Regions from separate parts of the Mesorhizobium sp. M2E.F.Ca.ET.209.01.1.1 genome, predicted to be linked through region 2. Evidence: predicted binding sites of a transcription regulator. Region 2 holds the regulator's gene; each other region holds the start of a gene.
The links. Region 2 encodes LexA, which represses DNA repair genes until DNA is damaged. Its sites were predicted from a motif close to TGTTCNNNNTGTGTTCNG; they were not measured.
Positions count from the first base shown of each region.

Region 1: dinB (DNA polymerase IV) is a predicted target of LexA. The motif match lies at 2,278-2,295, and genes of this name have one in related genera.
Region 3: EN852_RS32235 (helicase-related protein) is a predicted target of LexA. The motif match lies at 1,525-1,542, and genes of this name have one in related genera.

Region 1 is NZ_SADP02000004.1:384,621-388,810, reverse strand. It holds gene EN852_RS11030 (patatin-like phospholipase family protein) at 1-782, opposite strand, end outside; gene dinB (DNA polymerase IV) at 949-2,211, opposite strand; gene EN852_RS11020 (cupin domain-containing protein) at 2,471-2,851, opposite strand; gene EN852_RS11015 (hypothetical protein) at 3,256-3,447, shown strand; gene EN852_RS11010 (polymerase) at 3,801-4,034, shown strand; gene EN852_RS11005 (hypothetical protein) at 4,105-4,190, shown strand, end outside.
Region 2 is NZ_SADP02000034.1:12,095-16,284, reverse strand. It holds gene EN852_RS33260 (ComEC/Rec2 family competence protein) at 1-1,788, shown strand, start outside; gene lexA (transcriptional repressor LexA) at 1,813-2,547, opposite strand; gene kynU (kynureninase) at 3,001-4,190, shown strand, end outside.
Region 3 is NZ_SADP02000031.1:8,909-13,098, reverse strand. It holds gene EN852_RS32245 (acetyl-CoA C-acetyltransferase) at 1-83, shown strand, start outside; gene phbB (acetoacetyl-CoA reductase) at 206-931, shown strand; gene EN852_RS32235 (helicase-related protein) at 1,707-4,190, shown strand, end outside.

The DNA of each region.
Region 1 (4,190 bases), on a different contig from region 2:
CCGGCATCGCTCACCAGCAGCCAGCGGCAGCGCTTCAGCGCCGGCTCGATGCCGTGATTGTCGTAGACGCCGCCATCGGTAAGTACAGCGCGGGAAGCCGGCACCGGCGGGCCGACACCCGGGTCGAGCTTGTCGTTCTTCCACGCGAAGGGCGTGAGGTCGAGCCGGAGCGGCGACAGGAAAGGCGGGAAGGCCGACGAGGCGGCCACCGCGGTCGCGACCGGCAGGTCGGCCTGGTAGGCGACGCCGATGCGGTAATCGGCGATGTAGCGCCGCGACAGGCGAAACAGCGAGCCGGTGCCAAGATTGCTGGAGCAGAACACGAACCAGGGCTTTTCCGGCAGGTTCTTCAACATCGGCCTGGAGCCGTCGAACAAATTCCGCTCGTAGCAGGCGGCGACTTCTTGCGCGGCGCTCGAAAACGGGTTGAGCAAGCCCTTGAGGATCGACGGCGCGTCGAGAAAGACCTGCGAGAACTCCAGGATCCTGTGCAGATAGATATCGAAGTTGGTGGCGACCCCGCCCGCGAAGACGAAGCGTGGCCAGAGCACCGCGAGCAGCCCGGCCGCGATCGAGCCGCCCGAAACCGAGCTCACCATGTCGAGCTTCTGGAGCAATCCCGCCTCGTTGAGACGGCAGAGCGCGCCGGCGTGGAACAGCATGGCCCGGTAGCCGCCGCCCGACAGACAGAGGCCGAGGTCGTAGCGCTCGGCCTTGCCGTCGGTGCTGGCCGCGCCGCCTGGCGCCGCCCCGGTATCGGGCGCTGCCGTCTCACTGGCCATGAATGACTCCGATCGTTCGGGCATGGCTGTTCCGGCGCCTAATCCAGCCCAGCGCGGCCATTCTGGCAAGCGGCGGAATCGCGGACCTTCGGGGGTGTGCTGGTGATCGGCGAAAGCGACGAAGCTGCTGATCTCGCCCGAAAGGGGAAATTAAGCACTCCGCCCTCTACAGCTCCTTCTCCGCCAGCTCCCGGAATCCGTCCGGCACCGAGCGCGGGCCTTCCAAGGCCACCGTGCCGTAGCCGACAGCTTGCCGGCCGAAACGCTCGCGGATCTTGTCGATGGCGCGGTCGGCGCCGAAGCGGGCGAGGCCCTTGCGGCTGCCGGGCTTCCGCTTCTCATCCGTCAGGCCGAGTGGCAGTTCGAGCTGCAACTCGGCATGCTCCTCCAGATGCGAAACGGAGATGGCGAGCAGCGATATGTCCCGCTCGCCGGGATGGGCGGCCAGCACGCCGCGCACCAGCTCCTCGGCGATCTCGGCCAGCATCACTGTCGCCTGGATCGGCTGCTCCAGCGTCACCGAGCGGGTGACGGCGCGCAGATCGGCGAAGCGCACCCGCACCGTCACCGTGCGGCCGGGCCGGTCCTTGGCGCGCAGGCGGCTCGCCACGCGGTCGGCCAGATGCAAGAGCGTCGGCACGAAGACGCGCGGCACCGCCGGCTTCCTGCCCAGCGCCGATTGCGCGCCGGCGGAAATCGCGCGCCGATGCGTCTCGAGTTTGCGCGGGTCGCGGTTCCAGGCGAGCGCGGCAAGCTTCTGGCCGGCGGCGTGGCCGATCAGCCGCTCCAGCGCGCCGCTATGGGTGCGCGCCAATTGCCCGATGGTCTCGACGCCGATCTCGGCGAGCCTAGCCTTGGTCGCCGGGCCGACGCCCCACATCAGCGTGACGGGCAGGTCGTGTAGGAACGCAAGCTCGGTGCCGGGCTCGACCACCACCAGCCCGTCCGGCTTGGCCACCTGCGAGGCGATCTTGGCGAGATGCTTTGTCCGCGCCACGCCGATCGAGATCGGCAGGCCGAGCTCGGCCTTTACCCGCTCGCGGATTCTTCGCGCGATCTCCTGCGGCGGACCGAACAGATGCGTGCAGCCGGCGACGTCGGCAAAAGCCTCGTCGATCGAGATGCGCTCGACCACCGGCGTGAAATCGTCGAGCACCTTGATCGCGGCGTCGCCGAGGCGCTGGTACTCGGAAAAATGACCGCCGACGAAGATGAGCTGCGGGCAGAGCTCGCGCGCCTTGCGACCGGGCATGCCGCCGCGCACGCCAAACACCTTGGCTTCATAGGAAGCCGCCAGCACCACGCCGCCGCCGACGGCGATCGGCTTGCCGCGCAATGACGGATCGAGCAGCTGCTCGACGGAGGCGTAGAAGGCGTCGAGATCGGCATGCAAAATGGTGGCGGCCGCAGCTTCATTCGTGGCGGCCATCGCGCGCTCCCATGGCCATTTGTGTGGCATTGCAGCATTAGCTGCGTCTTTTGTAAGGGGAATTTATAGAACATAAAGAGAACAAAAGAAGCTCCGTGTCAAGCCGCCACGCTTGAGCGTGCAAGTTTCCACAACCTGAAGCTACAGCCGCGAATGGACCGCAGCCTGAGATCACCCCTGAATCAGATCGTGCGAACTCGACAGGAACGCCGCCCACGGCGCCCCGTTCTCCACTGCCGAAATGAGGGCGAGGTCTGCGCTACGCCGGCTTGGCGTATTGTTCGGCGCTCAACACCTCGATGCACTGGAACGGCTGGTTGCCTTCCACCCAGGCGTCATGGCCGGGCGGGATGGTGTAGGAAGTGCCGGCCTCGAAGGTCTTTTGCGTGCCGTCGGTCATCCGCACGGTGATCGCTCCGGATACGACATAGCCGACATGCGAGACCTGGCAGCTCTCGGTCTTGACCACCGGCTTGACGCATTCGGACCACTTCCAGCCCGGCTGCATGTTCATCCGCCCCAGCGTGTAGCCCGGCAGCCGCACGATCTCGACACGCGTCTTGGCGGGCGCGCGGACCTCGTCGGGATTGTTGTGCGATTTGGATTCGAGTTTCGTCACCTGCATTGCAACTTCGGCCATGGTTTCCCTCCCATGTGAAGCGGCGCCCGACGTTGCGATCGTCGGCGACCGCAACCGGAATCATACGCCTTATTATGAGAAGTCGCTAATACTTGAGCGCTCCCGGCGCTCGAAGATTTTTTTGGCGCCTTATCGGAAGTTAATGCGGAACCTGGTCGCCGGTGCTTTCCTGTTCTGGCGCTGGCACGGCGGTGGTTGAGGGACCCATCCGTTTTCGCCCGACAGGGAGAGAATTCGATGCGACCCTCGGCAACAATCAAGGCGCTATCGTCGCGGCCTCGTGCGTTCCCCCATCAGCCTCATGCCGAACCTGCTTCACCGCTGGCCGAGTGCCACGGCGGCGCGACATGTCGGCCAGGGAGGAACCTTGGGCGGGGATAATCGACAACCACCAGGAGGAAACCATGCTTGATCAAGCCGTCAAAGCCTATTCGCGTCCGCCGGTCATTGCCGCTCACCGCGGCTCCCCGGCGCTTCGCCAATGCTGCGACAGCTACATCTGTCCGGTCTGCACGCAGGTCGTCGAACTGACGGATTATCGCCAGGTGCTTTGGCACCAGCAGCCCGGTCATCAGCCGATGGACCTCGAGGCCTGAATTCTACGTTGAATTGAAGGAGCAACAGTTGGTGCGGCCTGTCAAAAGGTGAAGCCGTCAGTCGGCGATGTCTTTTCTCCTTTCGCCGATTTCGAGGGCCGGGCAACGGCAGCCGAAAACGACTGTTCGGGCCTTCGGGCGACGGTCCGAGGCCTTGTTCGGACTGAAGTCTCATGCGTCGAGCGCAGAGGCCCGAGGCGCAGATTTTCGAGCAACAAGAGCGCCATCAATTCATTTGACTAGCAAGCCGCCGGACAAAGTCCCTTCATCGGCGGTCGACCACGGAGTGCCCATCATTCCTGCGATGTGATGGGCACTCCATTCCCTCTGGAAATCGACTTGGAGTTGCTGCCGTGCAACCCGGCAACATGATCGCGAACCTGTTTGCCGCGCTGCTCCTGGCGCTGATGATCGGCGGCGTCTTCCTCCTCTTCGGCAGGCCGCTCTGGCCGCAACGCCATGCCCAGATGATAGTCCTTCTTCCAATCGATACCATGGCAACCGGATCGGTGCGCAGGGCCTGTGTCGAGCCATGCCTGCCGGCCCGCTTCGACCTCAAGCTCGCGCCGGCAAGGCCGCAAGGATGAAGCCGGCGCGGGAACCGGTCCGCGCCTCACGCCGTTGACTGAGCGAAGGGATGGCCCAGCGGAGGCCGCCATGGACAATTTCGAACTCATCGATCTTCTGTGCGTCATCGACGCATGCGCGAGCGACCGTTCGGCCGGGCGCGTGGTGCCGATGTC
Region 2 (4,190 bases):
TCGGCGCGCAGGATCCCGCCCGGCATGACGGCCGGGTCGATGCTCACCGGCTATGTCAAGCTGCTGCCGCCGACCGGCCCAGTTCGGCCGGACAGCTACGACTATTCCTTCGATAGCTATTTTGCCGGAATAGGTGGCAGCGGTTTTTTCCTGGGCGACCCGAAGCTGATTGCACCGACTCCGTCTGCGCCAACGGGGGTGCTGTTGGGCGCAAGCATTGCATCGGCCATAGAAAACGCGCGCGAAGGGATCGCCGACCACATCCGGAGCAGCATCGGCGGGTCCGAAGGCGAGATCGCGGCGGCGCTGATCGTCGGCGTGCGCGCCGGCATTCCGGAAGCGATCAACGAGTCGATGCGACGCACCGGCATCTACCACATTATCTCGATCTCCGGTCTGCACATGGCGCTGGTGGCCGGCACGATCATGTTCCTGCTGCGCGGCGCTTTCGCGCTGTTTCCGGATTTCTCGTCGCGCCGCCCGGTGAAGAAATACGCCGCTGCGATCGCGCTTGCCTCGATTGCCGCTTACCTCGTCATCTCCGGCATCGTGGTGGCGGCCGAACGGAGCTTCATCATGCTCGCCGTGATGCTGATCGCGGTGCTCTTTGACCGCGCGGCGCTGACGATGCGCAACCTGGCGATCTCGGCGATTGCCGTCATCCTTGTGTCGCCACATGAAGTGGTCGGCCCGAGCTTCCAGATGTCCTTCGCCGCCACCGCTGCCTTGGTCGGGGCCTATGCCGGCTTTGCCGACTATCGCGCCGGCAAAGCGACCGCGCCGCTGGCAAAGCATTCGTTCCTCGGATACCTGTCGCGAAAACTGGCGGTTGGCGTGGGTGGCGCCGCTGTAACCTCGCTCATTGCGGGCAGCGCGACATTGCTGTTTGCGATCTGGCATTTCCAACGCGTGTCGCCGCTCAGCCTGCTGGCCAACCTCGCGGTGATGCCGATCGTTTCGCTGATCGTCATGCCGTTCGCCGTGTTGAGCGCGCTCGCCATGCCGTTCGGCTTCGACGGTCCCTTCCTCTATGTGATGGGCAAGGGACTGACAGCGATGATTGCCATTTCGGCATGGATTTCCGAGCGCTCGCCGGTCGATGCCGTGGGATTGATCTCGATCCAGTCGGTGCTGCTGGCGACAATCGCGCTGGTCATCGCGACCATGGCCACCACCTGGCTAAGGCTCGCCGCTGTTCCCTTCGCCCTCGCCGCGCTGCTGGCGATCCCGCATGTGCGCACGCCGGATGTGCTGATCTCGGAGGATGCGCATCTGGTGGCGATGCCGATCGGCGGCGGCGAACTTGCCGTCAACCGCGAACGCTCCAACGAGTTCACCACCGACAATTGGAAGCGGGCGCTGAAAGCCGAGGAAATCGTGCCGCCGGAGACGTTTGCCAAAGACGCTCTCGACATCGCCGATCCTGTCGACCTGCCACCAGGATCGCCCTTCTATTGCACCGGTGACCTCTGCATCGGCCGGCACCCTTCCGGCGCGATCGTCGCGCTTGCCGAAAACCGCGACAGCGCCCGGCCTGCCTGCGGCTTTGCCGACCTCATCGTCATCAACGATGCGACGGCCTACAATCCCTGCTGGGATCCGCGTGTGCTTGTCGTCACCAAGCGCCAGCTGGCGCGTGACGGCAGCGCCGCCGTCTTCTTCGATCCACAATCGGCAACGGCCCGCCCAGCCATCCAATATGCCGTCGAAAAGCCATATCGGCCCTGGCACGAGCAGCGCAAATACTCGCGCGAGGCGAGGGGGCTGCCGCCTTATGAAAAGCCCTGAGAGGGCCAAGCCCTCGCAGCCGGATCAGTAGCGCCTGATCAGCCCGACGAGCTTGCCCTGCACCTTGACCCGATCCGGTCCGAAGATCCGGGTCTCGTAGGCCGGGTTGGCAGCCTCCAGCGCGATCGAGGCGCCCTTGCGGCGGAAGCGCTTGAGCGTCGCTTCCTCATCGTCGACCAGCGCCACAACGATCTCACCCGGGCTCGCCGTGCTGGCGTTACGGATGATGACGGTGTCGCCGTCGAAGATCCCGGCCTCGATCATCGAGTCGCCCTTGACCTCCAGCGCATAATGCTCGCCGCCCATGATCATGTCCGGCGGCACCGAGATCGAATGCGTCTGGTGCTGGATGGCGTCGATCGGAACACCGGCGGCGATTCGGCCCATCACCGGAATGGACACGGCCGAAACGGCGTCGTCGTCATTGCTCGGCGTCGGCGTACGCGAAGGCGCTGCCGGCTTGACCTGGCGGCTTAGATTGCCCTGGCCGCCCTGGATGACGCTTGGCGAAAATTTCCTTGCGGCATTCAGGCCGGGCGCGATCGAGTCGGGCAGCCGCAAGACCTCCAACGCGCGCGCCCGGTTTGGCAGCCGGCGAATGAAGCCGCGTTCTTCCAGCGCCGTGATCAGCCGGTGGATGCCGGACTTCGAGGCCAGGTCCAGCGCTTCCTTCATCTCGTCGAAGGATGGAGGAATCCCGCTCTCCTTCAGGCGTTCATGGATGAACATCAGGAGTTCATGTTGTTTGCGCGTCAGCATTGGCGGCCCCCATGGGTTCCGAAACCAGAATCAGAAAAACAAACCCAGAACAAACACTATCTGTTCCAGTTGTGTTCCGCAACCGTTTAAAGTTTAATGAATTTCTTAAGGCTGCCGAAAGAATGTTGCATCCGACGGTGCCCGGCCGCCGGCGGCTGGGCTGTGTCATTGATTCCGCTCGATTTTGCAATTCTCCTTAAGCTGAAATTGAGAGGCGACACCGTCGCTGAGGCACCGAGGGTTTCGCGTCGGCTCATTCATGCATGCACCGTACCGTGAACGAAACGAACCCAAAATGCCAACCTTGGCGACGATTCCGGCCCTCAGCCTTTGCCGTCTATGGACCAGCTAACACAGGACAGAAGGTTCTTGCCGTGCCGCTGACGGTGATGAGACAACTCCTCGGTCGCCTGAGGATGTAGCGGCACGGTTCGAAGCGGAGGCGGTAGCACAATGAGGGGAATTCCCGATCTTGCCGAGGTCGAGGCAATGGATGCCGCGGACCCGCTGCGCGCCCTGCGCGATCGCTTCGTTCTGCCGGAAGGGGTGATTTACCTCGACGGCAATTCGCTCGGCGCTGCTTCAATCAACGTCTTCAGCGAGATCGAGAAGTCAGCGAAGCAGGAATGGGCGCGGGATCTCATCCGCGCATGGAACACCGCCGGCTGGTTCGACATGCCTGTCCAGCTGGGCGACCGGCTCGGGCGTCTGATCGGCGCCGCGCCTGGCCAGACGGTGGTGTGCGACACAACCTCGATCAACATCTACAAGGTCCTGCATGCGGCGCTCGCGATGCGGCCCGAGCGCCCGGTGATCGTTGCCGAGGGCGACAGCTTCCCGACCGACCTCTATATGGCGGAAGGGGTGGCCTCGACGCGGCCCGGCACGGTGCTGCGGCTCGAAGGCGTCGATGCCCCGACGATCGAGGACCTGATCGACGACGATGTTGCCGTCATCCTGGTCAACCACGTCAACTACAAGTCCGGCCGGCTGCGCGACATGGCCGCCCTGACCCGCAAGGCCCATGACGCCGGTGCGCTGATCGTCTGGGACCTCTGCCACACGGCCGGCGCCCTGCCGGTCGATCTCGACGGCTCGAATGCCGATTTCGCGATCGGCTGCACCTACAAATATCTCAATGGCGGGCCGGGCGCGCCGGCCTTCATCTATGCCGCGACCCGCCACCATGGCGACATTAGCCAGCCGCTGAGCGGCTGGTGGGGGCATGCCAGGCCGTTCGCGTTCGAACAGGGTTATGCCGCCGGCTCAGGCATCCGGCGGTTCCTGTGCGGAACGCAGCCGGTGCTGTCGATGCGGGCGCTGAAAGGCGCGCTGGATCTTTGGGACGAAGTCGACCTGACGGCCGTGCGCGAGAAGAGCGTCGCGCTGACGGATCTGTTCATCCGCCTTGTCGAAGCTAGATGCGGCGCGTTGGGTCTCGAGCTGGAAGGCCCGCGCGACGGCGCCGAACGCGGCAGCCAGGTGTCGTTCGCCCATCCGCATGGCTACCAGGTGATGCGCGCCTTGATCGAGCGCGGCGTGATCGGCGATTTCCGAGCGCCGTCGACAGTCCGTTTCGGCTTCACGCCGCTCTATGTCGGCTACCGGGACGTCTGGGACGCCGTCGAGGTGCTGGAAGACAT
Region 3 (4,190 bases), on a different contig from region 2:
GCCGCAGAAGTGCCAGGAAGGGCCTTGCCACGCTGTGCATCGGCGGCGGCATGGGCGTCGCCATGTGCGTGGAAGCGCTGTGAGCGAATAGCAAATAGGGAGTAGCGAATAGGGAAGAAGAAGCGACGCGCGCGGCGGGACATCAAATCCCTACTCGCTATTCGCTACTCCCTATTGGCTCAGACGATTTCAAAGGGAGGACCACATGAGCAAAGTAGCAATCGTCACCGGCGGATCGCGCGGCATTGGTGCTGCGGTATCGGTCGCCTTGAAGAACGCCGGCTATTCGGTCGCGGCCAATTATGCCGGCAATGACGAGGCGGCCCAGAAATTCAAGGCCGAGACCGGCATCCCGGTCTACAAATGGTCCGTCGCGGACTACGAGGCCTGCGCCGCCGGCATCAAGCAGGTCGAAGCCGATCTCGGTCCGGTCGGGGTGCTGGTCAACAATGCCGGCATCACCCGCGACGCCATGTTCCACAAGATGACGCCCGCGCAGTGGAGGGAAGTGATCGATACCAACCTCTCCGGCGTCTTCAACATGACGCACCCGCTGTGGGGCGGCATGCGCGATCGCAAGTTCGGCCGCGTCATCACCATTTCCTCGATCAACGGCCAGAAGGGCCAGGCCGGCCAAGTCAACTATTCGGCGTCGAAGGCCGGCGACATCGGCTTCTCGAAGGCGCTCGCACAAGAAGGCGCCCGCGCCGGCATCACCGTCAACGTCATCTGTCCGGGCTATATCGCCACCGACATGGTCAAGGCGATCGACGAGAAGGTGCTCAATGAGCGCATCATCCCGCAGATCCCCGTCGGCCGCCTCGGCGAGCCGGAAGAGATCGCGCGCTGCGTCGTCTTCCTGGCTTCCGACGAGGCCGGCTTCATCACCGGCTCGACCATCACCGCCAATGGCGGCCAGTACTTCGCCTGACAGCATTTGTCGCCATGGCGGCTCCTGTTAGCGAGTAGCAAATAGGGAGTAGCGAATAGGGAGTAGCGAATAGGGAAGAACGGCGGCGTCAGCGCGACGGCTATCAGATTTCTATCCCCTATTCCCTATTCGCTACTCCCTATTCGCTCCAACTTGCCTCAATTCGGGACGCAAAAGTTAACGGCCCGGCCGCGCTCTGTGCACAACCCCTTCACAAGCTGTGAATCCTCGGTGGGTAAGCTGTGGACAACACCATATCTAGGGGTGAACAAACCGTGAAACTTCCTGCATCTCCGATTCGTCGCCGATTCGTTCTGGCTTTGGCCGGAAAGTTAACCGCGGGAAGCGAAAACGTTACCCAAATCGTTAAAAGCGATTAAGAAAAATCAACAAATTCATAACCTTGACGATGGCCCTCGAATCGATCCCGACCGTTCACCGGCAAAAGTTAACGGCGGCTCGATCCGGCGGAGGCAAGGCATGAATCGGGCCAGTTTCCCGATTCAGCATGTGGTGAGACTCGCTGTCAAAAAATCCACATATAGCCGTGAACAAAACCTGAATCAGATCGAGTCAGCGATTCGTCGCTGATTCGTTCCAGACTCGTTCCAGCCGTTAACAACGACCGATTTTGGCTGCCCCGACCGGCCCTGCCTGTCCTCGAAGGAACATTCCGCTTTCTCTTCCCGCCCGAAGTCCCTATGTGTCCCTTGTCACACGCGGCGGCACCGCCGTGCTCCAGACTGCAAGCGGCAGAAACCTTATTTCCGAGCCGATGAACATTCAGCCGAAACATTCCCAGCCACTGATCCTTTCGGGCCGCGACGTGACGGCCGTGCTCGGCCCGACCAACACCGGCAAGACCCATCTCGCCATCGAGCGCATGGTCGCGCATGAGACCGGTATTATCGGCCTGCCGCTCCGGCTGCTCGCCCGCGAGGTCTATGCCCGCGTCTGCGAGAAGGTCGGCGCCCACAAGGTGGCGCTGATCACCGGCGAGGAGAAGATCGTCCCTGCCGGCGCGAAATATTCGGTCTGCACCGTCGAGGCGATGCCGCGCGAGACCGACGCCGCCTTCGTCGCCATCGACGAAGTGCAGCTCGCCGGCGACCTCGAGCGTGGCCATATCTTCACCGATCGCATCCTGCATCTGCGCGGCCGCCAGGAGACGCTGCTGCTGGGCGCGGCCACCATGCATGGCATCCTGCAGAAGCTCTTGAAGGGCGTCTCCGTGGTGACCCGGCCGCGCCTGTCGCATCTCGCCTATGCCGGGTCGAAGAAGCTGACCCGGCTGCCGCGGCGCACGGCGATCGTCGCTTTCTCGGCCGACGAGGTCTATGCCATCGCCGAGCTGATCCGCCGTCAGCAGGGCGGTGCGGCCGTCGTGCTCGGCGCGCTCAGTCCCCGCACCCGCAACGCGCAGGTGGAGATCTTCCAGTCCGGCGACGTCGACTATCTCGTCGCGACCGACGCCATAGGCATGGGACTGAACCTCGACCTCGAACATGTCGCCTTCGCCCAGAACCGCAAGTTCGACGGTTACCAATACCGCAACCTGACCGCCGCCGAGCTCGGCCAGATCGCCGGCCGCGCCGGCCGGCACCTGCGCGACGGCACGTTCGGCGTCACCGGCCAGGTCGACCCGTTCGACGAGGATCTGGTCGCCAAGATCGAGGCGCATGATTTCGACCCGGTGAAGGTGCTGCAATGGCGCACCGCCGATTTCGATTTTTCCAGCCTCGACGCGCTCAAGCGCTCGACTGAGACCAATGCGCCGGTCGAGGGGCTGACCCGGGCGCTGCCGGCTGTCGACGCGCAGGCGCTGGAGCATCTGTCGAAGGACGGCGACATTCGCGCTTTGGCCACCGGCAAGGAGCGTGTCGCGCTGCTCTGGGAAGCCTGCGCGCTCCCCGACTACCGCAAGATCGCGCCGGCCCAGCACGCCGACCTCATCGCCTCCATCTATATGGACCTTGCGCGCCATGGCCATGTCGATGAGAATTACATGGCCGAGCAGGTGCGGCGCGCCGATACGACCGAAGGCGATATCGACACGCTCTCGCACCGGATCGCACAGATCCGCACCTGGACTTTCGTCTCCAACCGCCCTGGATGGCTGGCCGATCAGCTACACTGGCAGGAAAAGACGCGCGAAATCGAAGACAGATTGTCGGATGCGCTGCATGAGCGGTTGACGAAACGCTTCGTAGACCGCAGGACTTCCGTCCTCATGCGGCGCCTTAGAGAAAATACCATGCCTGAAGCCGAAATCAGCCCAACCGGAACCGTCCTCGTCGAAGGCCATCATGTCGGCGAGTTGCAAGGGTTCCGCTTCACCGCCGACCAAAGCGCCGGCGGCGAAGACGCCAAGGCGGTGCGCACCGCCGCCCAGAAGGCGCTCGCGGCCGAGTTCGACGCGCGCGCCGAACGCTTTGCCGCCTGCGCCAATGGCGACCTGGCCTTGGGCTCCGACGGCGTCCTGCGCTGGATCGGCGCGCCGATCGGCACGCTGGTCGGCGGTGACGAGGCGCTGAAGCCGCGCCTTGTCCTGCTTGCCGATGAGCAACTGACCGGCCCTGCCCGCGACAAGGTCGCGGCGCGCGCCGAGCGTTTCGTCAATTTCCAGATCGAGTCGCTGCTGAAGCCTCTGGTCGATTTGAAGAATGCCGACCAGCTCACCGGTATCGCGCGCGGCATCGCCTTCCAGCTCGTCGAGCATTTCGGCCTGATCAATCGCCGCGACATCGCCGAGGAGATGAAGTCGCTCGATCAGGAAGGCCGCGCCGCGCTGCGCCGGCTCGGCGTGCGCTTCGGCGCCTACCATGTCTTCGTGCCGGCGCTGATCAAGCCGGCTCCGGCCGGCCTGGTGACCTTGCTATGGGCGCTGAAGAACGACGGCAAGGACAAGCCGGGCTTCGGCGATGTGGTGCATGCGCTGGCCTCCGGCCGCACCTCGGTCGTCATCGACCCGGCTTTCGACAAGACCTTCTACAAGCTCGCCGGCTACCGCAATCTCGGCCGCCGCGCCGTGCGCGTCGATATCCTCGAGCGGCTTGCCGACCTCATCCGCCCGGCGACCAACTGGAAGCCCGGCCTCGGCCAGCGTCCGGACGGCGCCTATGACGGCCACGCCTTCATGGTGACGCCGCCGATGATGTCGATCCTCGGCGCGACCGCCGACGACATGGAAGAGATCCTGAAAGGTCTCGGCTATCGCGCCGAGGCGAAACCTGCCGCCGAAGTGAAGGCGAAGCTCGAC